4 regions of the Paenibacillus sp. 8b26 genome follow, and region 4 is predicted to be linked to each of the others. Evidence: riboswitches for the same ligand, from Rfam matches in the RefSeq annotation. Region 4 holds a riboswitch; each other region holds the start of a gene.
What was found. Region 4 has a riboswitch for thiamine pyrophosphate ahead of ACQ4MX_RS12560 (ABC transporter substrate-binding protein). Riboswitches for the same ligand answer to the same signal wherever they lie in the genome.

Region 1 (7,272 bases), 1.9 Mb from region 4:
GCCCAAAACGGACAAAAGTGCAAAGAGGGCCAGCAGCGCATTCGCCTGACCATAAGCTTGTCCGGTAAGATACCAGCTCGCTGCAATATGGAAGAAAAAATTAAATCCGTTCAGCAGCACATTAAATAGAGGAAACATCAACGTTCGCAAGCGGTTTGTCACGTTCTTATCTCACCCGCCGATCCAGCCGCCAAATATCAATAATGGAGCGCAAAAAACGAATCGAATCCTTCCAGACATGGATGTGCGATCCGTCCCGATCAATACACTTGACGGGTAATTGCAGCACCCGAAGCTGGAGTCGCTTGGCAATAAACATCATTTCCAGATCCAACGCCAGTCCAAGCTGTTCCTTCAAATGCGGGAACATCCGCTTCACAGCAACGGAACTCATCACTTTAAGCCCTGTCTGGGAATCCACTACGCCTGTCGGTAAAAACGGCCGGGAAATGACACGTTTGCCAAAGCTGACTACAGATCGTAATAAGGAACGGTTTTCAGCGGTCATGTCTTTGGTTCCAATCACCACATCATAGTAGCCCTGCCTAACGACATTAATCATTCTGGCAATATCCTCAATAAAAAAGGAGTCGTCCGCGTCCACAAATACGTAGTAATCCGCGCCGATGGTGCGCATCCCTTCCAGATACGTTCCTGCTTTGCGGGTATTGCGTCCCAGTTCCCTGGTTTGAAGCAGCGGACTCAGATTCTGATTAATCCGGTTCACGGACAGGTCTGTCGCCGCCTCCAGCGCTTTGATCAAGGCATTCGTGCCATCATGACTGCCATCATCAATGAGATAAATAGAGCCCTCCACAATATGACTGCGGATAAAAGCTTGCAGCCGTTCAGCAAACTTCTTGACATGAACAAAACGCTGCTCCTCGTTATATACAGACAAGATGAAAGCAATATGCTGGCTTTTGGCCGAATACTCGGGATAGAGCAAGCTTTGAATTTCGGAAAGCATCTCTTCGTTGTCATTGGCTTGCCAAAACAGCAAGCGCAAGCGGCCTATTCCGGTAATCTGCACCATATGCTGATCACTGAACGGATGCGATACATCCGTCACCAGTAACAGCGGCATCTGCGGAAAGCGACTACGGATCTGATTCGCTACCCGTACAGCCTGTCCAGGCTCCCTGTAATCAATCAGGCAGCAGCATGCGTCCTCATAAGCTGAAGTGACCTCCTGATCCTCGCACTGTATATACTCGTAAAAATAAATCACGTTGGGATAATCAATAGCCCTGTGGTTATCGCTAAAAATGGCTATAGGTCCCTGCACACAAACATCTCCTTTTCCTCCGGGTAATTCTATTTTGTTGAAAAGTAATTAAAAATGTTTGTTTAAAGGGATTAAACATGGCTGCTAATCCTTCATATTTTTTTAACAAAATATCTGACATGCCATGATACATATGGATAGTGTCGAATTGAGACTGATATTTCACATTTAGCAGAAAACAAGCATTTAGACCTACTTTCCCCTGTAAAAATAAGTGTCAAAAGGCCTTGTATTCCATTCTTCATATATAGTTCTTTTTAATCAAAATCAGAATGTATTATGGTTATTTTGTCATATAAAAATAGACGAATAAAACAGATTTACACGTCCATACTATGGGCAACATGTCATCTTTCGACACGAATGGTCATCAATACGAAATGAAAGAAGGTTATTCTTATGGAAGCATTTTATATAAATAGGGACGGATCATTATCTACTCCGCTACGGGGAAAGGATGTATTAGCCAATCCACTTTTGAACAAAGGGGTCGCTTTTACCGATGAGGAACGCAAAGAACTGGGTCTTGAAGGAATTCTTCCGCCAACCATCCTTTCTCTGGAGAAACAGAGCGTCCGGGCATACCAGCAATTTTTGGCACAACCGACCATGCTGCGCAAAAACGCTTCCCTGAACGATCTTCACAATCGAAATGTCGTGCTATATTATCGATTGCTAACCGACCATTTGAGCGAGATGCTGCCCGTTGTCTACACACCTACGGTGGGGACCGCGATTCAGGAATATAGTCATGAGTATAATCGCCCTGGAGGTGTCTATTTGTCGATTGATAATCCGAACGGCATCGGACAAGCATTCTATAATTCTGGCTTGAGCGGTGAGGATGTAGATCTGATTGTAGTGACGGATTCCGAAAGTATTTTGGGGATCGGTGACTGGGGCGTGGGAGGCATTAATATTGCCATTGGCAAGCTGGCTGTATACACGGCTGCGGCAGGAATTCACCCGGGACGGGTGCTACCGATTGTGCTGGATGTGGGTACGAACAATGAAAAACTGCTGAATGATCCGCTGTATATCGGAAACCGCCATAAACGGGTTCGCGGAGAGGCTTACAACCAGTTTATTGATACCTTTATCAGCAAAACGTTAGCTCAATTCCCAAAGGCGCTTTTGCATTGGGAAGACGTGGGTAGCGTGAATGCACGCCATATTATCGGAAAATACGGTCAAAGTATTCTCACGTTTAACGATGACATTCAGGGTACGGGAGCCGTAACCTTGGCTGCAATTCTTTCGGCGGTAGGCGTCACCAAGGTTCCGCTGCGTGAGCAACGAATACTGGTCTTCGGCCCGGGAGCAGCGGGAATCGGCAACGCCGACCAAATCCGGTTAGCCATGATCGTGGACGGCCTTGCAGAGAAGGATTCCTTCAAGTCGTTCTGGGCCTTTGATTATCGAGGTCTGCTCACAGACGATATGGAAGATGTATTGGATTATCAGAAGCTGTATGTGCGCAAAAAAGAAGAAGTCAGCTCATGGACACGGTCTGATGACGGCAAAATACCGCTGCTGGAGGTCATTCGTCAGGTAAAACCTACGATATTAATCGGAACCTCCGGCGTAGCGGGTGCCTTTACCGAAGAGATTATCAAAGAAATGGCCAAGCATGTGGAGCGTCCCATTATTATGCCGATGTCTAACCCTACGAACCTTGCGGAAGCTGTTCCGGAGGATTTGATCCGATGGACAGATGGCAAAGCACTGATCGCTACCGGAAGTCCCTTTGAACCTGTCAGCTATAACGGAACGAAATTTGAAATTGGACAGGCGAATAATGCCTTTGTTTTCCCGGGGCTTGGTCTGGGCGCAATTGTGGTCCGAGCTAAGAGAATTACACCCGCCATGTTTACCGCTGCGGCAGACGCTGTTGCCAATGGGGTAGACACCGATCAACCCGGAGGCGCATTGCTTCCCAACATCCGAAAATTACGGGATGTTTCATACGCTGTTGCGGTTGCAGTAGGAAAAGCCGCGATTCAGGATCAGGTGGCTCAGGCACGCATTTCAGATATCGAGCAAGCCGTTCGGGATGCGATGTGGAAGCCGGAATATGCGAAGGTAAAAGCAGTGGAAAACGTAATACACCACCCGCATTAATAGGGCTTTCAGGAGGAAAAATCCATGAGTGTCGGACATATCTTTTACATTTTGGTGCCTATTTTCTTCGTTATTATTTTAGGGTGGTTGGCAGGCCATTACAAAAGCTTCGATGCCTCTTCCTCGAAAGCCCTAAATTCACTGGTTACCAAATTTGCGCTGCCCGCGCATTTATTTATCGGCATTACGACCACCAGCAGGAAATCCCTTATCGAGCAATGGCCTTTCTTGCTGGCTCTGTTCATTGGTATTGTCGGCTTTTATGTCGTCCTCCTGCTGGTGGGTCGGTTTGCGGTGAAGCAATCGGTAAAGGATGCATCCATGTTTGCTTTGAACTCGGCCCAGCCGACATTTGCCTTTATGGGCATTCCGGTACTAGGTGCCATCTACGGTTCCTCTGCTGTAGCCATTCCGATTGCACTTACGGGGATCGTAGTCAATGCCGTTCTTGATCCAGCGGCTACCATTATAGCTACCGTCGCCAGCCGGAACTCAGGCAAAGAGCGGAATGGTCATCTCGGGAAGCTTGTTTGGGACTCCATTCTCCACGGCTTAAGAGAACCGCTGGCGCTGGTGCCGCTTATTGGTGTTATTTTGACCTTGTTCGGCTTCCACTCCCCGGATTTGCTGAACAAATCGTTCAATCAAATTGGCGATATTACGTCCGGGGCCGCTTTATTCGCGGTCGGTGTGACCATTGGCGTGCGCAACATCAGTTTCAGCATAATCGCCATTGCCATCGCGCTGTTAAAAACGATTGTACAGCCTCTATTGATGCTGCTGATTGCCTACCTGTGCGGCCTTTCGTCTGCCGATACGGTGAAGGCGGTATTACTCGTTTCCTTCCCAGGCTCAGCTGTCGCTGCCATGATTGCTACACGTTTTGAAAGTCTGGAATCGGAAACGGCCTCTGCTTTTGTCATTAGTGCGGTCATTTCTCTTGCTACACTGCCTGTGCTGATTTCCCTGCTGGTGTGAATCATTTCCTATTAGACATTGGAGCTTGCCGCAAATTCCTTCGTGTAGATAGAACTGACCATTAACACTAGAGTGGCTCCAGGTCAAGCACAAACTGCCGCAGAGCGAATGGATGACGGTTTGACATAACGTATGAACGAATGTACAGTAATAGTCAAAAGAATAGGAAGTCCACTAGGGGAGCCGCTTATGGCTGAGACAAGAACGTATCTTGGACCCTTTGAACCTGATCTAGTTCGTACTAGCGTAGGAAAGTGGAGCCTTCGTATATAAGGTCCCTCGTGCTTTTTTGCGCATTGGACCTATGATGAAGCCGCTCCAGTTTTCGGGGCGGCTTTTTAGCGCTGTTCCGGAATTGCATTCTTGCGGGACTTCCTGCTCTTCATTTTGTTGGAGGTGGGGAAATGAGCTTTACACAAGAGCTCCGTCGGCAGGCGGATGGCATTTTTCAAGCGATTTTTGAGCATCCCTTTGTGAGAGGTATTGCTGAAGGGAGTTTGACAAGAGAACAGCTGATTCACTATGTAAAACAGGACTTTGAATATCTGAACGCCTACATGCGGATATACGGCATTGCGATCTCCAAATGCACGAGCCGGGAGGACATAGCTGCATTTAACGAACAAATCTCTTTTATCCTCCACAGTGAGATTCATCCGCATCAAAATTTCTGCGCTGTCGCAGGTGTGACCTATGAAGAGTTGCAGGGATATCCGCTTGCTCCGTCCGCTCACCATTATATCCGCCACATGCTGACGGTCGCGCATGAGGGCAGTCTTGGCGAGATCATGGCCGTGCTGCTGCCGTGTCCGTGGACATATCTTGAGATTGGCCGCAGGCTGCTGGATGAGGTAAGGCCGGACGAGTCCCACCCGTTCTATGAATGGATCAACTTCTACCAGTCTGAAAATCTAACAACCAAGTTTCGAGAACGTGTGGATGCTTGGGCGGAAGGCGCAACGGCTGCCGAGCGGGAACGGATAATTGAGCATTTTATGCTGAGCTGCCAGCTGGAATATATGTTCTGGGATATGGCTTATAAGCAGGAAGAATGGCCGGTCCAGATGCAGGCTGCGGTCGGGTCAACGATATGAGTACATGGGAAAAGGATTGTTCGGAGCTTCTGACAAAGGTACACAGCAGCAACCCCCTCGTTCACAATATGACCAATGTGGTGGTCACCAACTTTACAGCTAACGGCCTATATGCGCTGGGCGCTTCGCCGGTGATGGCTTATGCACCCGAGGAAGTTGCGGATATGGCAAAAATAGCAGGTGCCGTCGTTTTAAACATCGGTACGCTGAACCGCGAACTGGTCGATGCCATGATCACTGCCGGACAATCGGCGAATGAACATGGCGTTCCGGTTCTGCTAGATCCGGTCGGTGCGGGAGCAACTCACTTTAGAACTGAGTCGGCATTGCGAATCCTGAGTGAAGTCAAAATCTCACTGGTACGGGGCAATGCGGCCGAAGTCGCACATCTTATCGGGGAAGCCCATGAAATTAAAGGCGTAGATGCTGGTGACAGCCCGAGCAGCAATCATGTCGATCTGGCAATTCGAGCTGCGCGGGCACTCAGTACCATCGTTGTCATCACTGGAAAAGAGGACGTCATCACCGATGGATCTAGTGCACGAATGATTTGCGGCGGAGACGCGCTGCTTACGAAGGTAACCGGAGCAGGCTGCCTGCTGACCTCTGTGTTGGGCGCTTTTGCCGCCGTTGAATCTAATCTGCTGCTCGCAGGGACAGCAGGCTTGGCATTTTACAGTGCAGCGGCTTCCCGGGCCGCCGCACGCACAGCAGACCTGGGACCCGGCAGCTTCCAAATTGCCTTTCTCGACGAGCTAGCTCAACTGCATACGGGCTCGCTGATGGGGCATGTATCAGTTCGTGAAAGCGGAACAACGACAGCAGGTGGTACGCGATGACAGACGTTCTTGTACCCAGAGCACTGACGATTGCCGGTTCGGACAGCGGTGGCGGGGCCGGGATTCAGGCCGATCTCAAAACCTTCCAGGAGCTTGGCGTATACGGCATGTCGGCGATTACGGCCGTTACCGTACAGAACACCTTGGGGGTTCACGGCGTATATCCGCTGCCACAAGAGGCGGCAGCCGAGCAGATTGAAGCGGTAGGATCAGACCTTGGCGTGGATGCCCTGAAGACTGGCATGCTGTTTGATGCAGGCATCATCCGTCTTGTGAGCGAGCAGATCCGAAAGTTCGGCTGGAAAAAGGTCGTCGTCGATCCCGTGATGATTGCCAAGGGAGGCGCAGAGCTGCTGCAATCGGAAGCAGTGCAGGCTTTGCAGGACGACCTGCTCCCCTTGGCCCTGGTTGTTACGCCGAATATCCCGGAAGCGGAAGCCCTGACAGGGATCAGCATCCGTACGATGGAGGATCGCCGGGAGGCTGCGAGACATATTAGCAATATGGGTCCAAAATTCGTCGTGATCAAGGGCGGTCACGCTGACGAAAGCGAGAACAGCGGGCAGATTGTTGATCTGCTCTTTGACGGAGCCACCTTTACAGAGCTACGCGGCAAGCGGGTACGGACTGTCCATACACACGGAACAGGGTGTACCTTCTCGGCAGCGATCACCGCCGAACTAGCAAAAGGGATGTCTGTACCGGAGGCTATCTCGAAGGGTAAAGCCTTTATCCAGGCGGCGATTGAGGAACCTTTGCATCTTGGACAGGGACATGGCCCCACCAATCATTGGGCCTTCCGCCGTCGTCAGGAGATGCTTCTATGAGCAGCAGAATATTGTCAGAGGCGGTGCGCCGCCATCTACAGATGTACCTGGTGCTTGGAAGCGTGAATTGCCTCGCGGAACCAGGCTGGGTTGTGCAGGAGGCTCTGGCTGGCGGCGCAACCATG
Region 2 (7,272 bases), 2.6 Mb from region 4:
GCAACACTGACTTGCTTCCGTTCAGCCATCTCCGATTCCTTCATTACTACTTCCTGTCTATCCATCGCTTTTTCATTTTTCGTGTGACATACAAAAAAAAGAGAAACCCAACGTCATGGAAATGACCGGGTTTCTCGACAAGTTGAGTTCCAGATTCTTTACTTGGAACCATTTTTACAAAAGCATTTATTTTGTAATCGTAATTTGTTTGGATGCAGCGCTATAATTCACTTGGTAGCCCGAAAGCTCACTAATGGCTCTTAGTGGAACTAACGTGTAGCCCTTAACAATAATCGGGGCTGTGATGGGAGTTGAGGAATTCCGGGATATATTTAGCTCATATACTACCATCTTGGGATTCTTAATTTGAAGTATCACCTGTTTGCCTTCAGTAGGGCGATTCATAAGGATCCGCTTGGTCCCTTTTTCATAATTCACCTGGTAGCCCACCCGTTCGCTGATAAAACGTAGCGGAACCATCGTCACCCCATTTATGATCTGCGGGGCCTGATCTATCGACATAGCGCGACCATCCACGTAAGCATATTTTGCTCCTGGTGTCAGGGTGAAAGAAGTTGCGTATGGGGCAACCGCATTGTTGGAGTACACGGACGCTGAGCCAGAGGTTGTTGTACCTGTACTTGTACTTGTCGTGGTTGATGAACCGCTGGTATTAAACACACGATTGCGAATAGCTTCCAGTCGATCCAGCAGATCACTTTTACGCGACCCGCTTGGCAGATCACTAATTGCGTCTCTGGCAGCACGCCAACTGGATGCACTCAGGTTATTCTCCGCAGTCCTCATCAAATCTCTTGCTTCCTCATAGTCTGATGAACTAGACGACGAAGACGAATAGGAAGTATCGGTACGTTCCGATAAACTCACACCTGAAGATTCCCCTCCATTGCTTTTTACTGCTACTACCTTAATTACATACCAGCGTCCTGTACGCAAATTCGTAATATTGTAGGACTCAGAGGTTGTAGCCCCACGATAGTCATTATCAACATATATTTTCACCCTCTGCGCTTCACTTGGAATATCGTAGGTGATTTTTATCCAGGTTTCATCCTTGCTGTCTACCTCAAGATTGGTTACTTCCGACGTACTGGAGCTCGAATTAGTCGTCGCACTCAGCTTCACGCCAGAGGACAACGCACCTGTGCTCCGCTTGGACTTAATCGTAATTCCATACGACCGAGCTGCTGTCAGGTTCGTGAACGTATATGTCGTTCCTGATGAATCTGTTATCAGTTGCCCGTCCAGATATAGACTAACTGTACTAATCCCGCTGGGTCTCGTCCAGGAAATGGATATACTCTGATTACCAACGGACGTCACTGTCGCTCCAGTCACATCTGGCACGGACGAAGTATCGACGGAGACTGTTGGGGTTGTAACTGGAATACTAACCCCCCCAGATACGTTTCCGGATTTATCCACTGTTTTGACCGTTACGGTATAGTTAGTGGAAGCGATCAAGCCACTAAACGTGTAGGACGTACCTAAGGTTCGCTGCACTTCCCTATCATTTAGATAGATAATCGCTTGGCTCAGGTCAGCATCCTTGGGCAAAATGTAATTCACAGTAAAAGCGTTGTAACCCACATTCGTCGCTGTCAGCCCGCTCACCTCCCCTGGAGGTGTCTTATCTACAGGAACAACAGAAGCCGTTTTGGCCTGTACTGAAGTCCCCTGAGATTCATTTCCGCTCTTATCCACCGTCTGCACGCGAAAGTTATATGTTGTATCAGGCTGTAAGCCGCTCATCATATAAGAATTACTTTTGATGTTATCTACATATACGTCCGTGCTGACGCTGACCTTTACATGGTCAAAATTGGTGTCCGTCGGATTTGTCCAAGACAAGTTCATCTTTGTTGTATCTGCCGGAACCGCTGTCAAATGGCTTACTTCTCCAGATGTAATACTCAACGCAGCTGTTTGGTTCGCCAACGTTTTTATAATTCTGTTAATATAGGTTCTTTGACCATCTACTTCTGTAAGCGTAGTCACGCCTGTACCCGAACCAACCTTCGCATAGCGCCCTTGACCTGCTAATACGTTTGCATGTGACTGCTCTATACCCGGATTTTTCAAATTCCAGCTATGCTCTTTGGCAGGCAACGCACTCGCCGCTACATCCGTTCCCCCCAAGATGCCATATCCCGTATTCAAAATCAGAGTAACCGTTGCGAACGGAGCCATCCATTGGCGCAATCCCTTCTTTTTCATGATCTGTGCACTCCTTGATAACAATATGTATTTGTCAAACCAGTTGGTAAGATTACAAAATCCTCCTATTGTAATCCAGCCTTGTCAGTCTAGCATAAGCAATAGACGTTCATTTAAATGTTATCGGAATATTTAAAGGAAATGTTTAGGCTAATAGTATAAGCTCTTGCCCCAAGCCAAGAACTGGACTTGTATACATAAAAAAAGCCGCGCTGAGCGCGGATACTAAAAGATAATTTATGCCTGGTCCAACCTGGTCTAATTAGGTTTTCTCTCCCATCGGAACAATGTACAGTGTTCCATCCTCGCTATACTCCGCATAGGCGATCTCGTCGATATCACCATATCCTTGCTCCCGGACCTTTGCTTTAATCTGCTCCATATCGATTTTCTTGCCCCTCATGGATTCGTTCAGCAGCTTTCCTTTATCGATGACCGTAACGGAAAAGAAGTCAGGCTGCACACCTATCCCCATATCCTGAGCGGTTGGCGGCTCGTATTCGGGTTTGCGCATGACTGATAGTGAGCCGTTCGTTTCCAACGTGGCGTACCTGACCTCACGAAGAGAAAAAATATTTTGCTGCCGAAGCATGGAAAGTAACTGTGTATACTCAATATCGTATTTTTCTAGCATTTCTTGATTAACCTTGCCTTTATCGATGAGCAGCACAGTCCGGCCCTCCGCCATATATCCAAATCTTACAAAATGGGTCGTTGCCTTCTCAAAAAAATAGGACAGCGCGCACCACAGTGCCAAAGCAAACAAAAGCTGCCCAATGCTCACCTTATCGTCGTATAGTGTATTCCCCACAATTTCGCTTAAAACCAATGACGTTAAAAAATCGAGCGGTGTTAACTGACTGAGGGTTTTCCGCCCTGTAATAAAAGCAATTATCCACAAACCAAAAAAGCTGATGATCAATTTGACACCAATCGTGACGAATACCTCCATACATACACCTCCCGGCAAGAAGTTATTTTCTCCTTACGGGTTATTACACCTGTCCATTTCTATATAAACAGTGGTTCATTTCACCTTCTATACTCTTGTGTTCAGAATATCCGCTCTAATGCGCGCACCCTACCGTACTGGCGCACATCTTCCGGCGTTACCGCGAACAGCATATTAAGTAGCTCGATCTGAAAGCTTCCTGGTCCTTCCCCACCTTTTCGTTCTGCTGCCATTTCAGCAGCAACGCCATATACGACAAGTGCTGCCATGCCAGCAGTAAGTCTGTCGTTTTCGACAGCAGCGAAAGCGCCCAGCACCGAAGTTAATAGGCAACCAGCTCCCGTAACTTTGGTAAGCATGCTATGGCCGTTCTCAATGATCCACCCTATACGGCCGTCGGTAATGACGTCTTCTTTGCGGTGATTGCAACAATCGTATTCAGTTGATGGGCTGCTTTGACTGCAAGTTGTGAAATATTCAAATTGCCTGTTTCTCCAGCATCGACACCTTTAATTTGTATGTCTTCGCCAATGATTTGTGCAATTTCAGCAGCGTTACCGCGAACAATATCCACCTTGACCCGATCCAGAATCCGGAGAGCAGAGGCTGTGCGGAATGGGGTCGCTCCCGCGCCCACGGGATCTAACAGCACAGGTACCCCATGTTCATTAGCCGATAAACCAGCCATAATCATGGACTCTACAAGTTCTTCATTTAACGTACCAATGTTAAGTACAAGCGCCCCCCGCAATTCGGGCCATATCTGCGACTTCCTCTTTGGCGTATGCCATAACTGGTGAAGCGCCGAGCGCGAGCAGTCCGTTTGCCGTAAAATTGGTGACGACCACATTGGTTATATTGTGAACGAGCGGATTCGTATCCCGCATATTTTGTAGCAACAAAGCCATTTGATCTAACATAAAAAAACCAACCCTCTTTCTTCAGGAACCTGTGAAAGACTGTTGGCCTATACATATGTATACACTTATATCCCTACGCTGGCATTATCCAACAGGTTCACACGGTCTACGACGGCTTAGTCGTACTCTCAGCTTGCTTCCACAGGCTCCCGTTATATTTTTTTCTAATGTTACGGGTTCGTCATACAAAAATCAACAGATATTTTGATCATGTAAAAAACGTTTGGAGGTTTGCTTTTGGACCCATCTATTGCTTCTTCCCCGTCTGCTGTTGTAGCCGCTGATGGCTCGGGTGACTATCTTTCTCTAATTGAAGCTTTAGCATCCCTTATGGATTGAGGGCAATAATTTCGGGAAATAATATTGCCCTACCCATTCTGAGGTTCAAGTCGGACTACAGCTCCTTAACGACTTTTTACGAGAAGCTGGATCGCTTCCTTAACAAGTTTATCTGTATCTCCACCAGCCTCTTGTTCTTCCAATATACAACGTTGCAGATTCTCTGCAACGATCTGGGCAATCGCTTTATCGGATGCGTTGCGTACGGCGGATAACTGGCTTACTACGTCCTTACAGGATTGTCCTTCATCCATTAAACGAAGCACCCCACGCACCTGACCCTCAATTCTTCTCAGGCGTGTTTTCAGTTCATCACTATAATTGTAATCCATCAGGTATACACTCCTTTTTGATTTAATCTTATACATGTATAGGTATATTATAAACCAAAAAAATAATAAGGACATCCTAAATGAATAGATTTACCTTACCCTGCGAAGCATCCCCCAGGTAGGCAGCTACTCCGGCATATTCCAAACCGTCCATCAGCTCTTCCTGTTGTAGTCCTAGCAGATCCATGGTCATGGTGCAGGCCACCAGCTTGATCCCCTGCTCTTGCGCCAGCTCGATTAGCTGCGGAAGGGAAAGCGCATTATGCTTTTTCATGACATGCTTGATCATCTGTGGGCCGAGTCCTGCAAAATTCATTTTGGACAATGCAAGCTTTTGGGGTCCACGCGGCATCATCCAGCCAAAGGCTTTTTCGAGCAGCCCTTTATTCGTGCGTACGAGTTCCTCCTTACGGAGCGTATTAAGCCCCCAAAACGTAAAGAAGATGGTCACTTCATGGTCGTAAGCTGCCGCACCATTCGCGATAATAAATGCGGCGATAGCCTTATCCAGCTCCCCGCTAAATAAAACGATAGTTGTTTTTTGCTGAGTCTGTTCCAGATTCATCCTGTAATCTCCTTTTTCACTGCAACTTTGTTATTTAAAATCCTAATATGGAACTCCAAATTTTAATGGCAGTAAGAAGGATCAACACCACTAAACTGTATCGCAAAATAACCGGGTTCATTTTCGAGCTCCATTTGGAGCCTAGAGGTGCGCCGATCAAACTTCCCAATACCGTAAAAACAGTTACGATAACCGGAATATGACCCGTTGATATTTTGCCAATGACACCGCCAATGGCGGAAATGAACACAATAGCGAGTGAGGATGCGATGGTCGTTCGGGTAGGAATCTTGAGCACGGTTAACATAAATACTCCCGCTAATGAAGCAAAGAAGACCTGAAACATGCTAATCGTGGACACTTCTTGTGCTGAAAAATGTGCTATGCCCAAGCCAGCCGGGACAAAAAGTAATAACGGATAATTGATAATGGCTCCGCCGATACCCAGCAAACCGGAAAAGAATGATCCGATCAGACCCAGAAGCACCATGACTCCATACAGGAGAGTATCCATCATGCCCCCACTTTAGTTGTCATGTACGGCACAGCGGTTAGGTCCCATTTCCATGTCTCGCTGTTCTTCTTCCGTAGGTGTTATTTTTCCCATGTTGGTCTGCCGAATTTCTTGATAGGCGTTAGGGTGTTCTGGTAAGTTAGCAGTTACTCTATTTCTGAATTCAGTCTCACTTTGCAGGTTTAAACCCGGATTCGTCTGGTAAAGCTCTGCTAATCGTGCGTGAACTTTACCGCCTTCACCCAGCTCCGTGATGCTGCCAAAATGCGCAGGAAGTACGATCAAATCATCAGGCAAATTCTTGTAACGGGTATATAGTGTAGTGTGCAAGTCACCAACCCAATCCCATGACCGTCTTCCAGCTTGGCATAATCAAAGGTCAGCTCTTCAGCATCTTTGGAAGGCAGCCAATATGTCGCCCCTATGCTCTCCGCAAGTTTTTTGCCTCCCGAAATATGATCTGCATGCAGATGCGTGTCTATCGTATGTGTGATTCGGGCTCTTTTTTCCAGGGCGAATTGTTCGTAAATATCCGTCATCCGCAGTGTATCCACCACAGCCGCTTCTCCTTCAGAAATGATCATATAGGAAAGACAGCCTTTGCCGATTCGAACGAATTGATACAGTTCACCGCCATTCTGTAGTTCAGCGACTTTGATGGGCTCCAGATATTCACTCCAGCTTTTCATTCCTCCTTGAAGGTAAAATAGTTGGCTCCGCCCGGCTTCAACCAGTTGTTCCGCGACAAATATAGAAGACCCTTCCTTGGAGCAGATGACTAGCACTGGTTCATTCTCCGGAATTTGCTCCAGTACATGGTCAACGCCATCCAGCAAATCGAAATACGGAAGGTTGATAATCTCAATCTGTTCGCCTTCCACCTTCCAATTGTTAAAATCACTCTCGTTGCGGACATCTACAATAAAGAGACGTTCTTGATTCAAAATGATTTTGGTCAATTCCTGCGCTGTCATGGCGTTGATTTCTGTTGTGGTATTCATAAGGATTCGCTCCCTTCAGTCGCACCTGTCCAGGCGGATATGCCTAAAAGCACATTTTTGACGTTTTGGGCGCCTTTGGCTGCTAATTGCTGGCAGGCCAGGTCACTACGGACTCCGGTGCGGCAAATCACTACGATTTCTTCATCTAAATTTAGCTCACCGAGTCTGCTTTCCAGCTCACCGAGAGGAATGGATTTTGAGCCGGGGATACGTTTGAAGGCAAATTCTGCGGGCTCACGGACATCGAGCAACATTATTTTCTCGTTTGCGGACAGTTTCGTCTGTAATTCTTCATGGCTTATCGGCCATGGAAAGCTTTGTTCTTCCTTCACTTCATCGGGATTAGATTTACGTAAATAATGCTGCATCACATCTCCCGATTGAAGAGTACCTAAATATTGATGTCCGGTA
Region 3 (7,272 bases), 2.9 Mb from region 4:
CTTCTGTGGGTCAAAAAATAATTAACTACGGTGAAAACTATATGGGGACTCCCTATAAATTTGGAGCTTCCACAAGCACTACACGCAATTTTGATTGCTCTTCCTTTATGAAGCACATATTCCAGAAATACGGCGTCGACTTGCCTCGTACCTCTGTTGCACAATCCAAAGTTGGACATGCCGTATCCAAGTCCAATCTGAAAAAGGGTGACCTCGTGTTCTTTTCGAGCGGTAGCCGCGCCACAGGTCGCAACATTACACATGTAGCGGTCTATGTAGGTGGAGGTAAAATTTTACACACATATGGCGGACCTGGGGTTACTTACTCCGATTTGAACTCTGGCAACTGGAAAAGAACATACATCAAAGCACGCCGCGTGCTGTAGCATTCATTTGATTTAGCCTATTCAAGCCGGGACTCTGGGTCTCGGCTTTTTTATATTTACCCATACTTTATTACTCTGCTTCAGGGGGTGTTCTGAGTGAATAGCCGATGCCTCGTTCCGTGCGAATCATTTTGAATCTTTGCCCTTTGTCTACCTTGACTCTCAAATGCCTGATATACACGTCCACTACGTTCGTATCTACAATATAATCATGCTTCCAAACATCCTTCAAAATTTGCTGCCTGCTGCAAACCTGATTTAGATGAATAGCCAGATGAAACAAAAGATCAAATTCTTTCGGAGTTAATTCCAGCTTCTGTCCGCCTCTGCTTACCAGTCTACTTCCACTATCAATATGTAAATCACCCGCCTGTATCGGCCTTTTCACATCACGTGCAGTACCAAAAATCCGCAATAAATTAGCCACTCTGGCTTGAAGCACTCTAGGGGAAAAGGGTTGGACAATCACATCGTGTGCTCCCTGCTCAAAACAGGAAACAATATGGTTCTCATCGTCCGATGAGGTCATTACGAATATTGGAACAGTGGGATCATTTCGCTGCATGATGCGGATCAAGTCTTGTGTATCGGCCTGCTCATTCTCCATATTGAGTAGCAGTAAATTCACAGAATTTTCGTCTAAATAGGACTCTCCCTCCGCTACATTGCGGGCGTAAACCACCTGATAGCCTTCCTGTTTCAACTGATGCACGTACGTAGTAGCAGATGCTTCATTCCCATTCACGAGTAAAATTAACGGGTTCATTCTTCTCACCCACCTGTGTTTGGACATAGGACTGCGAAATGGATACAGACGTAACTAATACAAACGATTTTAAGCATTATTTATTATATTGTAACAAAAAAGCAGAGAAATCATTCCCCGAGGGAAGACTTCCTGCTTTTACGGTTTAGCCTAAATAGCGTTGATAGATTTTCCTTGCTTCTGTTACGTCCTTCGTTCCGTGTATCAAGGCTCTTCCATCTGCAAAAATAACTAAACGGTGCGCTCCCTGACTAAAAGAAACCAGAAACGGATTTTGCTCCACTCTTCCCTCTCCCAAAGAAGCCAGTCTGTCTGCTATTTCTTTAAGATTCACCTGTATCGGCTTTGCTGGTCTAATTTGAACGGTATCCCGGCCGCACAGTACATCTGTTTTCTGGCGATGGGCTGCCGACAAATAAGGGTAGGTCGGATGAGTGCCACAAGAAGGACAATCCGCTTTTTTGATACTGTCTACTGCTATCGCTACATACTCATTTTGCCACAGATCGAACGAAAGCAGCTTCCCCCTAAGATCCTCCGGGTATCCACCAAGTAGCTTGAAGGCTTCCGTGGTTTGGTTGGCCGTGACCATCTGCACCGCCTGTGCTATAATTCCCGCGGTATCACAGGTTTCTCCGCCGAACGGTACAGCTCCAAGCAGACAATGAAGACAAGGCGTTTTCCCTGGTAAAATGGTATAGGTTACACCATAGCTGCCAACACATCCCCCATAAATCCAAGGAATGCGATGCTTTTGTGCCATATCGTTCATAAGTAGCCGGGTATCAAAGTTGTCGGTGGCATCCATAATGAGGTCCACTCCCTGAATCAGCTCCTCCAATTCCTCTACCCCAACATCCAGTACATGTGCATGTATGATCGTTTCCGAATTGATTTCCTTTAGTCTTCGCTGGGCAGCTACTGCTTTGGGACACCTCTCTGCGGCGTCACTCTCCTGAAAAAGCTGCTGGCGCTGCAAGTTACTCCATTCCACATAATCCCTGTCTGCGATGGTCACAGTGCCTACGCCTCCACGAACGAGCGTTTCCGCAATCCCGGTACCCAGCGCTCCAGCACCTATGATCAGTACGTGGGATGAAGCCAGACGACGTTGTCCTTCCGGCCCGAAAGGGGCGAATCTTTCCTGTCTGGAATAACGATCATTTTGTTGTACTTGCACACCAGTTTTTTCAGTCGCCTTCATGCCTGAACCAAGCCTTCTGTCGGGCTGCTTGCCGAGGCATAACGTTTTACAGGAATCATGCCCGCCTCAAAACCGTATCTGCCCGCGCGAACAGCCAGCTTCATCGCCTCAGCCATTTTCACAGGGTCCTGAGCTCCTGAGACAGCTGTATTCAACAGCACGGCATCTGCCCCCAGTTGCATCGCCATTGCTGCATCTCCAGGTGAGCGAATACCGGCATCGACGATAACTGGAACCTCCGCTTGTTCAATAATGAGCTCCAATGAGAACGGGTTTAGCAAGCCGCGTCCGGTACCAATGGGTGAAGCTCCAGGCATAACGGCATGTACACCAAGCTTTTGCAGCCTTTTGGCAAGAATCACATCATCCGATATGTAAGGCAGCACGATAAAGCCTTCCTCCAGCAGTTTTTCGCTGGCCTTGAGCGTTTCAAAAGGATCAGGCAGCAAGGTCTTGCTATCCCCAATGACCTCCACCTTAATCATATCGCACAGACCTGAGGCTCTCGCCAGCTGAGCGATACGCACTGCCTCATCCGCTGTCGTCGCTCCTGCCGTATTAGGCAGCAACGTATAACAACTCAAATCCAGCGTATCCAGAAAATGTTGCTTATCCCGTTCCTCCAAATTTAATCTCCGCACGGCAAACGTCAATATTTCGGTCTCCGCAGCTTCCACAGCTTTGGATTGAATATCCAGATCGGGAAATTTTCCTGTACCCAATAGCAGCCTTGACGTAAAAGATGCTTTGCCAATCGTTAACATGATTAACCGCCTCCCACAAAATGTACAATTTCCAAGCTATCTCCATCCTTCAGTACCGCTTCATCATGATCTTCACGAGTCAATATGTGACGATTCAGCTCCACCACTACAGTTTTTACTTTCAAATCCAGCTCTTTCAGCAGTTGATCCACATGAATGATCCGATTAGAAAAGGTCATGTTCTGACCGTTAATCGTCAGCTTCATTTGCTCGCCTCCTTTATACGTTCAGGAGAAAAGCTGCTTATTCCAAGCTCAGCCACACCAGCCCCTTTTAACAGCGCTGCAATCGCACGCCCGGTAGCTTCGCTCAGCAGCACACCATTCCGGTAGTGTCCGACCGCAGTATATACTCCGTCCACGCCGGGAACAGATCCAATACAAGGACGCCCCGCCGCTGCCTGCGGACGCAAGCCCGCCCAAGTGCGTATAAAAGAAGCTTCACGGACGCGAGGCAGCCAGGCAGAAGCACGGGCCAGCAGCCCCTCCAGGCTTCCAATGGTGACTTCTTTGTCATACAGATGTGGCAGACTCGTCGCCCCAATCCAAAGCTCGTTATTCCGCTTGGGCACCAGGTAAATATCATCGGCGTAAATGGTATATTCCAATGGATGATCCTTCAAGGAGACTGCAACAGCCTCACCCTTGACCGGATTAAGCGGATATTCAAAACCAACCTGCTCCAGCAGTCTCATACTATCCAAGCCTCCAGCAATAATGACCTGTTCGCAGGAAAAAAAACCACTGTCTGTTTGTACGCCACAAACTCGCCCATTCTGTACTACGAGTTGCTCCGCCTGTGTACCAGAGCATATTGTTGCTCCCAGTACGACAGCTGCCCCCGTATAAGCACGACAAAGCTGGGCAGGAGAAATTTGCGTCTCCTTTGATCGGTATATAGCTCCGATCACTTGACCATCCAAACCTGGAATTCGGCGGGCCAATTCTCTGGAATCCCACCACACAGGATGATCAATCTCTTGCGCAATAGCCGCATTCCAGCGTTTTTGCCCCTCTGCTTCCGAACGGAAGGGAGTCACAAATCCTTCTGTCCGGAATTCCACCGCAACACCGGACAAACGCTCCAGGTCATGAACCAGCTCGGGAAATGCATCCCGGCTTGTGCGAGCGAACTGTGCCAACTCCGGGTCGGTGAATTCTTCACTCTCTGCTGCCAGCATCCCGACCGCAGCCCCTGAGGCTCCCTCGCCCGGAATGAATCGTTCCACCAATATCGTACTGCGACCCTCCTTGGCCATATGATAAGCAATGGAGCTACCGATGACACCTCCACCAATCACCAAGCATTCAGCGTGTCCAATAGCTTGTGCCTCTGTTTTTATCTCTGGCATATGTTCCATCTCTCCTCTCCACTATCGATTCTGCTTGCAGCGATCTCCTACTTTCGTTTCGCCACTACAGGCTGTGCACTACCCGATCCGCCATTCGCTTGTACGCCATCGCAGCCGCAACGGGGGACTCAGCCTCCCAGATGCCGGACATCACCGCAATTCCGCTTGCACCCGCAGTATACAGCTCGTGAATATGGCGTGGTTGTATGCCGCCTAGAGCAATTACAGGGATGCTCAGCAGCCTGCATATGCGCTCAATCTGTACTATACCTCGCGGAGTGACCCCCGGCTTGCAGTGAGTCTCATACACATGACCATAGAGTACATAATCCGCTCCTGCCCGTTCGGCAGCCTGTGCCTCTTCCAAAGAATGCACCGACACCCCGTAGCGCGTGCCCTCTGGAAGTATACTTTTGACATCCCCAACAGGTAATCCGTTAGCTGGTAGCTGGATAGCTCCAACGGAGGTAAGCAAGGCAACATCCACTCGGTCATTTACTGCAATTTGCTGTAAAGGAACTCCCAGATTTGCCATACTGCGGGTCAATGCAAGGAGTTCAGATGCGCCCTTCTGCTTCAACCGCACGTGTACATAATGAACATACGGATGAATAGCAGCAGCCACTTGGGCAGTATGTGCATGTGCATCGGAATCGCCTTCCATCGTAATTACGTGCAATTCGATCTCATTCTCACCTCACAATAGACTAAATGGTTGTAAGCTGACCCTGTATCTTTACAGTCTCATATCGTGCTATACGGTATGGACTAGCCACGTTTACCAGCAAAAAAATGAAGGGGTACGATATATGAATACGAACATATGAACACGAACGAAAACGCAAAAAAACCACTTCCCAAAGGAAGTGGTTTAACGTACGTCCAATAACCGAACGGACCATCATATCCGTATACGTATATCGTCCCACGAACAAACAAAGTAATGATTTTCGTTACCTCGTTTGTACGGCGCTCACTTCCCTACGCTGGCATAACCCAGATCAGGTGCAAAGGGTCCGAAATCCGTTTATTCCGTCTCAGCCGCATGGGCGGCTCCCCTAGTGTAACTATTTTATTGTATCAGCTAAAGATAGCTTAGCATATTTTCCTAATCCTGCAAACCCCGCTTCTTGTGAAGCTTGGTACAGAACTCGATATTTAGTTGACTTTACTTGACCATTCTTCCACATTCCACGTTTTGGTTACCCAATCCTCGTAAAAGTCCGGTTCGTGAGATACGAGCAATACCGTTCCTTTGTATTCCTTCAAGGCACGTTTCAGCTCATCCTTCGCTTTGATGTCCAAGTGATTAGTAGGCTCATCGAAAAGCACCCAGTTGCTTTCCCGCATTAGCAGTTTGCATAGGCGGACTTTGGCCTGCTCACCACCACTGAGCGCGGATAGCGGACGGGTGATATGCTCATTTTTCAAACCGCAACGCGCCAAATGCGCCCGTACCTCATGCTGGTTCAAGTGCGGGAATTCATTCCACACATCCTCAATCGGTGTAACTTTCTCTGCGCGTACTTCTTGCTCAAAATAAGCTGACTGCAAGAAATCCCCTTGATAGGTCTTGCCGCTGATCGGCGGAATTTTTCCCAGAATAGTTTTGAGCAATGTCGATTTACCGACACCATTGTAGCCCACAATCGCAATTTTATCGCCACGTTCAATCGTCATGGACATTTTAGGCAACAGGGCATGGGTGTAGCCAATTTCAAAATCAATACCCTCAAATACCGTTTTCCCGCTCGCACGTGCTTCCTTAAATTGGAATGTTGGCTTAGCCGCTTCTTCCGGTTTATCGATGCGCTCGATTCGATCAAGCTGCTTCTCACGACTCTTCGCCCGACCCGACGTAGAGGCGCGAGCCTTATTGCGTTGAATGAAATCTTCCTGTTTCTTAATAAAATCCTGCTGCTTCTCATAAGCTTCAATATGCTGGCTTTTGTTCAGGTCCGCCATTTCAAGAAACTTTTCATAGTTGGCTGAATAACGGGTCATTTTGGCAAATTCAAGATGATAGATGACATTAACGACCTGATTCATAAACTCAGTATCATGAGAAATAAGAATAAATGCATATGGATAATCCTTCAGATAACGTGTAAGCCATTCAATATGCTCTACATCCAAATAGTTGGTAGGCTCATCCAGCAGCAGCACATTCGGCTTTTCCAGCAGCAGCTTGGCAAGGAGCACCTTGGTCCGTTGTCCACCGCTAAGTGCGGATACATCCCGATCCAGTCCTATCGCGGAAAGGCCTAATCCATTCGCCATTTCTTCAACTTTCACATCGATGAGGTAAAAATCCCCCATATCCAGTTGTTCCTGAATTTCACCCATCTCTTCCAGCAGCACTTCCAGTTCTTCGGGAGAAGCTTCACCCATCTTGTCAGTGATCTGCATCATTTCCTTTTCCAATTCCAACAACGGGAGAAAGGCATCCTTCAGTACATCCCGCACTGTTTTGCCAGGTGTCAGCTTGGTGTGCTGATCCAGATATCCATAACGTACACGTGGAGTCCATTCCACTTTGCCTTCATCCTTAAGCAATTTTCCGGTCAGAATGTTCATCAGTGTCGATTTACCAACACCATTGGCTCCCACCAAACCTACACGTTCCCCTCCGAGCAATCGGAAGGATACATTTTTAAACAATGCGCGGTCCCCAAAGTTATGGGATACATTTTCTACAGTCAATAAACTCATAAGCTGTTTTTGGCTCCTTATTGTCATCGGCGATGCCGACTGTTCTTATTTCATATGCATTTCTTTCAAAGCCTTATTGTAGCACATCC
Region 4 (7,272 bases):
GAGCCGCCGTACGATGACGAATATACGGCAAAATCTGTTTTGGGCGTTAGGTTATAATGTGATTGGCATCCCGATTGCAGCTTTGGGTTTTCTGGCCCCGTGGCTGGCGGGAGCGGCCATGGCATTTAGCTCTGTTTCGGTGGTGCTGAATGCACTGCGTCTCCAACGGGTGAAGCTGTAATCCGATTTGTTTACCAGAGACGGGAAACGGGCAGCAGACATCACGATAAAGCGTGATCAGTTGTTCATCAGGCAAGTACGCAGGGATTTAATCTCCTGGGTACTTGCCTTTTTGCTATGTTCAGCTTTTTTAATCAATGCTGTCACCCATCATCCTGTCGTTTCGGGTTGCTTATCATTCCCGAAAGTTTCATAATACTTGTAGTAGTGCCATGCAAACATGCAGAAACCTCTTCGTATACGCACAGTTTGACACAGATAAAAAGCTTATATTATGGATTAGGAGTGAAGCAGTCATGAATGATACGATTTCCTTGTTGATGAATCATCGGTCTGTACGAAAATTCAAGTCAGACGCCGTTACCGACGAGCAGCTCGCAGCTATTATGGCAGCAGGCCAAATGGCTTCCTCGTCCAGCAATGTACAGGCTTATACCGTCATTGCCGTTACAGAGCCTTCTTTGAAAACAAAGCTGGCTGAGTTGGCGGGGGGTCAGGCTTATGTTGAGCAATGCCCGGTATTTCTGGTATGGTGTGCAGATTTGTATCGTTTGAAGCAGGTCACAGTTCACCATCAGCCGGGTCAGCCTTCCTATGAAGGTTCCGTCGAAAATTATACGGTTGCGACCATTGATGCCGCGTTAGCTGCACAGAATGCAGCGGTAGCCGCCGAATCACTTGGCTTGGGCATCGTTTACATCGGGGGCATCCGTACGAAAATAGCCGAGGTATCCGAGCTGTTGGGATTGCCTGAGCTGGTATATCCGGTGTTCGGCATGTGTATTGGTGTACCGGATCAGGAAGGGAGCTTACGTCCACGTCTTCCGCTGTCCGGTGTTTTGCATATGAACGGCTACGACAAAAATCAGACGATGAAAGCTGTGGATCTGTATGATCACACATCGGCTGAATATTTGAAGGAACGCACAGGTGGTCAGCGGTCTACCCCATGGTCAGAGCAGATGGCAGCAAGGCTGACCGAGCCTGCACGTTTGCAGATGAAGTCTTTTTTGGAGCAAAAGGGATTTTTGAAGCAATAAAAGCAGAGCAGCCATAAAAATAAAGCAGGGACCTATTCACAGCTTATAGAGCCATGCATAGGCTTAAAAATACAAAGAACCTCCGGTTACGCTGGCAATAGGATGCGTACTCGGAGGTTCTTTGCTTATGCTGTAACGACTTTATAAATTAGATAGTGCGTAAAAGCGTCTCGTATTGTCATAAAATAATTGCCGAACGGCAATTTCATCTTGACCTGTCAGCTTGCTACACGCCCGAATAACTTCGGCGGTCATGCGTGGATGGGTCTGTTGTTCGGCAAAAGGCCCCTCAAAGGGCCAAGGGCCGTCCGTTTCCGCCATCACCTGACCGAGTGGATACTGTGTTGCCAAACTTCGGATTTCGTCCTCATACAAGAGATCCGGTGTAAAGGAGACATAATAGCCGTTACGGGCCATGCGTTCGGTCGTGGCGGCAGAGCCTTTAAACCAATGGAAATGCGCCTGTGTGACGCCGTGGCGTTCCAGTAAATCGCAGGCAATGTCCGCGTCCTCATAGACGGCATGCAGCACAATCGGTTTGTTATGCTTCCGCGCAAACCGGACAAAACGCTCCAGTAATTCTATGTAAGGAGCGAGGTCAAAGGGAACGCCGCTTCGTAAGGTTTCCAGCCGATTATAGTAGGGCAAGCCGACCTCACCTACGGCGACCATATGCTCTGCATGCTTGTCCATCCAGTCGAACAACAGATCAAGCTCAGCTTGCGGTGGAAGAGGCTGTTCGGGATGAAAGCCAAAGGCGGGTCGTACCAGCCCGGGATAACGCTCAGACAAGCACAAATTGGCCCGGCTGGAGGCGAGATGCATGGACACGGCTATGACGGCTTCGACGCTGCTAGCAGCAAGCGAAGCGAGCAATAGCTCTTGCTGATCAGACGGATAGCTATCCACATGAATGTGCGCATCGATTAGCGGCGCGGGTGCTAACTTTGGCGCTGTCGTGTCCGCTTTCATGTTCTTTGAGTCATTCATAGCGGCTTTACCTCGTCATCTGAAGCATCCTCACGGACGCTTCCCGTGTTGCCCGTGTCGCCTTCCAGTCTGTGCTTTTCCTCGCGCATCCAGCCTGTCATTTTCCGCTTCCATTCGATAAAGCGCGGGTCGAGGGTGATTTCTTCCCTGCGAGGGCGGGGGAAGGGAACGTCTACGACATGTATCACCGAAGCAGGTCGTGCCGACAGTACATAGATACGATCGGAGAGCAACAACGCTTCCTCAATGCTGTGGGTAATAAACAGCACGGAGCGGCGGTTCTTCTCCCACATCCGCAGGAGCCATTGTTGCATGTCTCCGCGCGTCAGCGCATCCAGTGCGCTGAACGGCTCATCCAGCAGCATCAGCTCTTGCGGACTGAGCAGCGCCCGCAGGAAAGCCGCCCGCTGCTGCATGCCGCCAGAGAGCGTATGCGGATACGCCTTGGCGAAGGGGCCAAGCCCGACCTGCTCCAGCCATTGCAGGGCTTCCTTGCGGCGTTCGCGTTCGCTGGTGTGCCAGGGCTGCGCTGCTGTATCTTTACGCGGCGCATTTTCCTGCCCAAGCAGTACATTGTCCAGCGTGGTACGCCACGGGAAAAGCGCGGGCTGTTGCGGCATATAGCTGATATGTCCGCGTTCCCCGGTCACGTCCTGTCCGTGCATACGGATGTGTCCTTGCTGGGGCTTGAGCAGCCCGCCGATGATGTGAAACAACGTACTTTTGCCGCTGCCGGACGGACCGATCAGGGAGACGAATTCCCCGGGTTTGACGGTCAGAGATACATCCTGCAATACAGGCAGCAAGCTTCGCTTTTCACGGAAGGCCAGGCTGATGCCGTCCAGTTCCAGAGCTGGAGGAGTGGAGGAACGCTCCTGCGGCTCCCCGATCCCTTGGACTTGTTGTTCATCAGCCATATTTTGCGGTGATAAGTCAGTCGGATGCAGACTCATACGCACCACGTCCTTTCTTTGGTATCATGGGTTTCCAGCGTATTCTGGTCATACCATTTGGAAGCTATTCCTGATCGGGTTTCCAGCGTACTAGCCATTTTTCCAGCAGTAGAATAGCTACGAACATTAGCAAACTGAGTGTAACAATGATGCCAATGGCGGCAAAAATCAGATCCGTACGGTAGGCTGATTTTTGCAGGTTCATATAATATCCAATTCCTTCGCTGGCTCCGATCCATTCGGCAATGATTGCGCCCATCACGCTGTAGGTGGCGGCAATTTTGATGCCCGAAAATACTTGCGGCAGGGAATGTGGTAATTCCAGCTTCATGAAAATAGCCATGCGGCCTGCGCCCGACATGCGCATATAGCTCATCATCGTGCGGTCCGTCCGTGTCAGCCCGTCCATGGCCGCTACAGCCACGGGGAAAAAGCAGACCAGTGTAATCACCATCAGCTTGGGCAACACGCCAAAACCAAACCACACCATCAGCAATGGACCGAGAGCGATGGTCGGAATGTTTTGACTAAGAATGAGCAGCGGGTACAGAGCCGATTTGAGAAAAGGGATGGTATGAAGAACAATGGCGATCAATAGTCCAGTTGCTGTGCCGATAGCAAATCCCGCCAGCGTTAAGCGAACGGTAGCCCAGGTATGTGCGCTAATCAGCACCGATTGGGCCATTCCTTCCTGCACGATCAGGGACGGAGCAGGCAGTATCCATGATTCCACATGCCAATAGGAAACCGCTCCCTGCCAGGCCGCTAAAAAGAAGAGGACCGCCACAAGGGGCGGCCATACGCTTTTCCACCAGGATGCGTTTTTGCCTTTCGGGTTCATGGGCGATATTTCTCGGTCAGCTTATCCATGCTGATACCCTGCGGGTTATGTGCGATTTTGATCTGTGAAATGACACTTGGACTGCCCGCTTCTGTCAGTGCCTCGTGCATGTCCTTAACCACTTTCAGCAGCTCATCCAGCTCACCTTCCATGGTCGTGTCCAATGGGTTCACCTGATGTTTGACACCGGAGCGCTGAATAACTTCAATCGCTTTATCTACATATGCATAAGAGTCCTCGTTATTGGGGGTTTTAGGAATCACTTGAATACTGAGCAGTGTGTTAGCCATGTGAATTCACCTGTCCTTTATTGTTTAAGTTTTAGGAAAATAAATTGGTTTAAGGCGGGTGAGACCGCTCCGCGTTTCATTTGATCTTACGATCGCTGTTGCCGTGGGATTCTTTGAATAATTTAAAAGGTAAGAATCCCACGGCAAAGGCGAGCGCTTCGCTTCTTCAGATTCAAATGTAACGCTACGCTGCAACCGCCTTAAAAGCACCTTATTTTTAAAGTGGTTTGTGTGGCATTTTTTACACACAAGCGCACCTACTTAGCGCTTAGAATAAGACGAAACTAAAAAACAAACCAAGTGGAACGAGAACGAAGTGGGCGGAATGGTGCTGTAGAAGCGTTAGCGTTCGCTTTAAAAGCTTTCCATAGGAAAGCTCGCTTCGGAAGCATCACCTTGCCCGGATTTCACCTCTGGATATTTATAAAAGAAGTCTGGGTACAACAACGATGGGAAGCACCATCCGTCCGCGTAGTGGCGCTTGGTGCACGTCCCTAGTTCGACTTTATTTATTTGGTAATTTAGCGTTTTGACAAAATGATTAACGCTTGGGCAGGAAGTCGTTGGTGAAGGCTTTATCGACTTCCAAGGGTTTGCTGAGCAGCTTGCGCTCGTACATCCAGTCGGAGTAGTTTTTCCATATCTCCGCTTTTTGTACGCCCCATTGGGTGGCATCGTCCTGATAACGTGGGCTTAGCCATTTTTGGCTGGCGAGCACCAGCTTTTTATCCAGCTCCGGAACCGCTTTAATCAAGATATCTGCGGCTTCTTCCGGGTGAGCGATGGTATATTCATAGCCTTGAGCGGTTGCGTCCATGAAGGACTTGACCAGCTCAGGATCATTTTTAATCGTCTGTTCGTTGCTCACGATGACAGGTGTATAGTAATCCAGACTTTTGGAATAATCTTTTACATACAGCATATCCAGTGGCTCACCCCGTAGTTGGGCTTCAATCCCGGTCCATGCGTAGAAAATCCAGGCAAAGTCGATATCCCGCTTCACGGCTGTAAAATAATCGGCATTGCCCATGTTGATGATCTTCACCTTGCTTACGTCGCCTTTGTCTGCATCCATAATGGATTTCATGACCGCTTCTTCTACGGGCGAACCCCAGCCGCCGTAGGTTTTACCTTCAAAATCCTTAGGACTCTTAATCCCGCGGTCAACCGGGGCTGCGAAGCCTGATGTATTATGCTGAATGACCGCAGCGATGGATACGAGCGGTACCCCTTGCGTACGAGCTTGTGTGACGCCCTCCTGATAGCTGATACCAAAAGGTACAGCATTGGAAGCAACCATTTGATCGGCTCCGCCTGAGCCGGGTTGAACGATTTGGACATTCAAGCCTGCTTTTTCGTAAAATCCTTTGTCCTTGGCGACATAGAGGCCCGTATGATTCGTATTTGGCGTCCAGTCGAGCACGACTTTAACGTCCTTGAGTCCCTTTGTCGGGGAGGATGTTTGGGTGTTGGCGGCAGGAGTCTCGCCTTGTGGGGCAGAGAGGGAGCTTCCGCCGCAGGCGGTCAGGGTCAGGGCCATTAACCACAGGCTGATCAGCCCAAGGCTTAACATTTTCATGCGCTTCATCGTTGTGTTCTCTCCTTTATTACCCGTAATCCGTCGGATCAGACAGCTTATGTTTCCCATTTCACAAAAATAACTTCTGCCGGACGCTATCTGTTCCAACAACATCATCTTCAACAAAAAAAGCGCCCCGATGTTCCGGGACGCTTGCGCATGTATATACCAAAGTAAGGGATGGGCCTGGTCAAAGAAAAGGCGCATCTTGCTTAAGCATTCCTACGCTGGCATTACCCAGATCAGGTTGTAAGGGTCAGTGTCTTGGGACACACTCTCAGCCGGCCGATTCCAGCACCCCTGGCATTGTATAGTCGAATGGGTTATTCATTCGGGTTTACTACGACGATTATATGCCTAGAAGGCGGGTCTGTCCAGCATATAGGAAGAAGTGGCGGTTCATTTGCCAAACGACAGGGTACACTTTTACTGTGAGCTTTGTTCTGAAAATGACCATGATCTTGTCGGAAACCAATTCACAGGAATTCTAATTTGCGAAAAGGAGTTGTTGTACCGTGGGTAAAACGGAAACATTGGATCGCAGCCAACTGGAACAAGCCATTGTAAAGGCTTTGGATAACAACAAATTTTGCTCGTTGGGTACAGTAGAAGGCGGCAAGCCGAAGGTACGCTATATGGCTCTTTTTAACGAAGGGTTTAACATCCATCTGGCGACAGATCGCAAAACACATAAGGTGGAGGAGCTCAAGGACAACCCAAACGCTTATCTGCTGCTGGGCTATGAGGTTGGCGGTACAAAGGAAGTCGTAGAGGTTGAGGCGACTGTCCGTGTAACGGCTGACGAGGGACTGCGCAAACAAGTGTGGAATGATTCGTTGAAGGAATGGTTTTCCGGCCCGGATGACCCTGATTATGTCATTCTGGATGTAAATCCTACTCGAATTGAGTATGTGGGCAAGCAAACCGGACGTCAGGTGTGGGAAAAATAGAAACGGATAGAGTATGAGAAAACCAGCAATTCTCCGAGTTTTTTGGGAGGTTTGCTGGTTTTTAAGTTCTCGGAAAATTAATTATTTTTTCATAAATAAATAGGGTAAATGACTACTCTTTTGTCCCGCGTTGGATTAAAATAGGAATGGTGGGTTCTAAACTTACATATATGTGCAAAAGTATGTGTATGAGGCCTACACCTTAATGAGGAGGGATATATTTTGTTATTTCATAAAAAATGGTTTAAAGGGTTTACAGCAGCCGTCGTAGCCTGTAGTATGCTGGTGCTTTCAGCCGCTCCGTCTTGGGCTGCCAGCGAATCCAAGGATAGCGCTACAGTGAATTTGCGGATCATGGAAACAACGGATATTCATGCGGCCTTGATGAACTACGATTACTATGCGGACAAGGAAACGAACGAATATGGCTTGATTAGCACAGCCGGACT

Region 1: linked by a shared signal. The riboswitch ahead of tenA (thiaminase II) and the one ahead of ACQ4MX_RS12560 (ABC transporter substrate-binding protein) in region 4 are both predicted to bind thiamine pyrophosphate.
Region 2: linked by a shared signal. The riboswitch ahead of thiM (hydroxyethylthiazole kinase) and the one ahead of ACQ4MX_RS12560 (ABC transporter substrate-binding protein) in region 4 are both predicted to bind thiamine pyrophosphate.
Region 3: linked by a shared signal. The riboswitch ahead of ACQ4MX_RS27620 (thiamine phosphate synthase) and the one ahead of ACQ4MX_RS12560 (ABC transporter substrate-binding protein) in region 4 are both predicted to bind thiamine pyrophosphate.

What each region holds. Positions count from the first base shown of each region.
Region 1 is NZ_CP192445.1:4,625,249-4,632,520, reverse strand. It holds gene ACQ4MX_RS21620 (transporter) at 1-162, opposite strand, end outside; gene ACQ4MX_RS21615 (glycosyltransferase family 2 protein) at 167-1,288, opposite strand; gene ACQ4MX_RS21610 (NAD-dependent malic enzyme) at 1,688-3,409, shown strand; gene ACQ4MX_RS21605 (AEC family transporter) at 3,434-4,387, shown strand; TPP riboswitch at 4,554-4,657, shown strand; gene tenA (thiaminase II) at 4,792-5,481, shown strand; gene thiM (hydroxyethylthiazole kinase) at 5,478-6,320, shown strand; gene thiD (bifunctional hydroxymethylpyrimidine kinase/phosphomethylpyrimidine kinase) at 6,317-7,147, shown strand; gene thiE (thiamine phosphate synthase) at 7,144-7,272, shown strand, end outside.
Region 2 is NZ_CP192445.1:103,913-111,184, reverse strand. It holds gene ACQ4MX_RS00430 (aldo/keto reductase) at 1-65, opposite strand, end outside; gene ACQ4MX_RS00425 (stalk domain-containing protein) at 187-2,238, opposite strand; gene ACQ4MX_RS00420 (YetF domain-containing protein) at 2,501-3,190, opposite strand; partial or broken gene thiM (hydroxyethylthiazole kinase) at 3,292-4,110, opposite strand; TPP riboswitch at 4,164-4,273, opposite strand; gene ACQ4MX_RS00410 (metal-sensitive transcriptional regulator) at 4,515-4,781, opposite strand; gene ACQ4MX_RS00405 (DsrE/DsrF/DrsH-like family protein) at 4,858-5,346, opposite strand; gene ACQ4MX_RS00400 (TSUP family transporter) at 5,381-5,860, opposite strand; partial or broken gene ACQ4MX_RS00395 (MBL fold metallo-hydrolase) at 5,873-6,861, opposite strand; gene ACQ4MX_RS00390 (sulfurtransferase TusA family protein) at 6,858-7,272, opposite strand, start outside.
Region 3 is NZ_CP192445.1:5,949,363-5,956,634, reverse strand. It holds gene ACQ4MX_RS27650 (C40 family peptidase) at 1-386, shown strand, start outside; gene ACQ4MX_RS27645 (response regulator transcription factor) at 457-1,152, opposite strand; gene ACQ4MX_RS27640 (ThiF family adenylyltransferase) at 1,298-2,356, opposite strand; gene ACQ4MX_RS27635 (thiazole synthase) at 2,353-3,120, opposite strand; gene thiS (sulfur carrier protein ThiS) at 3,123-3,326, opposite strand; gene thiO (glycine oxidase ThiO) at 3,323-4,471, opposite strand; gene ACQ4MX_RS27620 (thiamine phosphate synthase) at 4,536-5,150, opposite strand; TPP riboswitch at 5,433-5,541, opposite strand; gene abc-f (ribosomal protection-like ABC-F family protein) at 5,630-7,183, opposite strand.
Region 4 is NZ_CP192445.1:2,732,642-2,739,913, reverse strand. It holds gene ACQ4MX_RS12590 (heavy metal translocating P-type ATPase) at 1-181, shown strand, start outside; gene nfsA (oxygen-insensitive NADPH nitroreductase) at 477-1,220, shown strand; gene ACQ4MX_RS12580 (TatD family hydrolase) at 1,362-2,210, opposite strand; gene ACQ4MX_RS12575 (ABC transporter ATP-binding protein) at 2,207-3,163, opposite strand; gene ACQ4MX_RS12570 (ABC transporter permease) at 3,228-4,004, opposite strand; gene ACQ4MX_RS12565 (MTH1187 family thiamine-binding protein) at 4,001-4,294, opposite strand; gene ACQ4MX_RS12560 (ABC transporter substrate-binding protein) at 4,836-5,882, opposite strand; TPP riboswitch at 6,076-6,185, opposite strand; gene ACQ4MX_RS12555 (pyridoxamine 5'-phosphate oxidase family protein) at 6,389-6,823, shown strand; gene ACQ4MX_RS12550 (bifunctional 2',3'-cyclic-nucleotide 2'-phosphodiesterase/3'-nucleotidase) at 7,046-7,272, shown strand, end outside.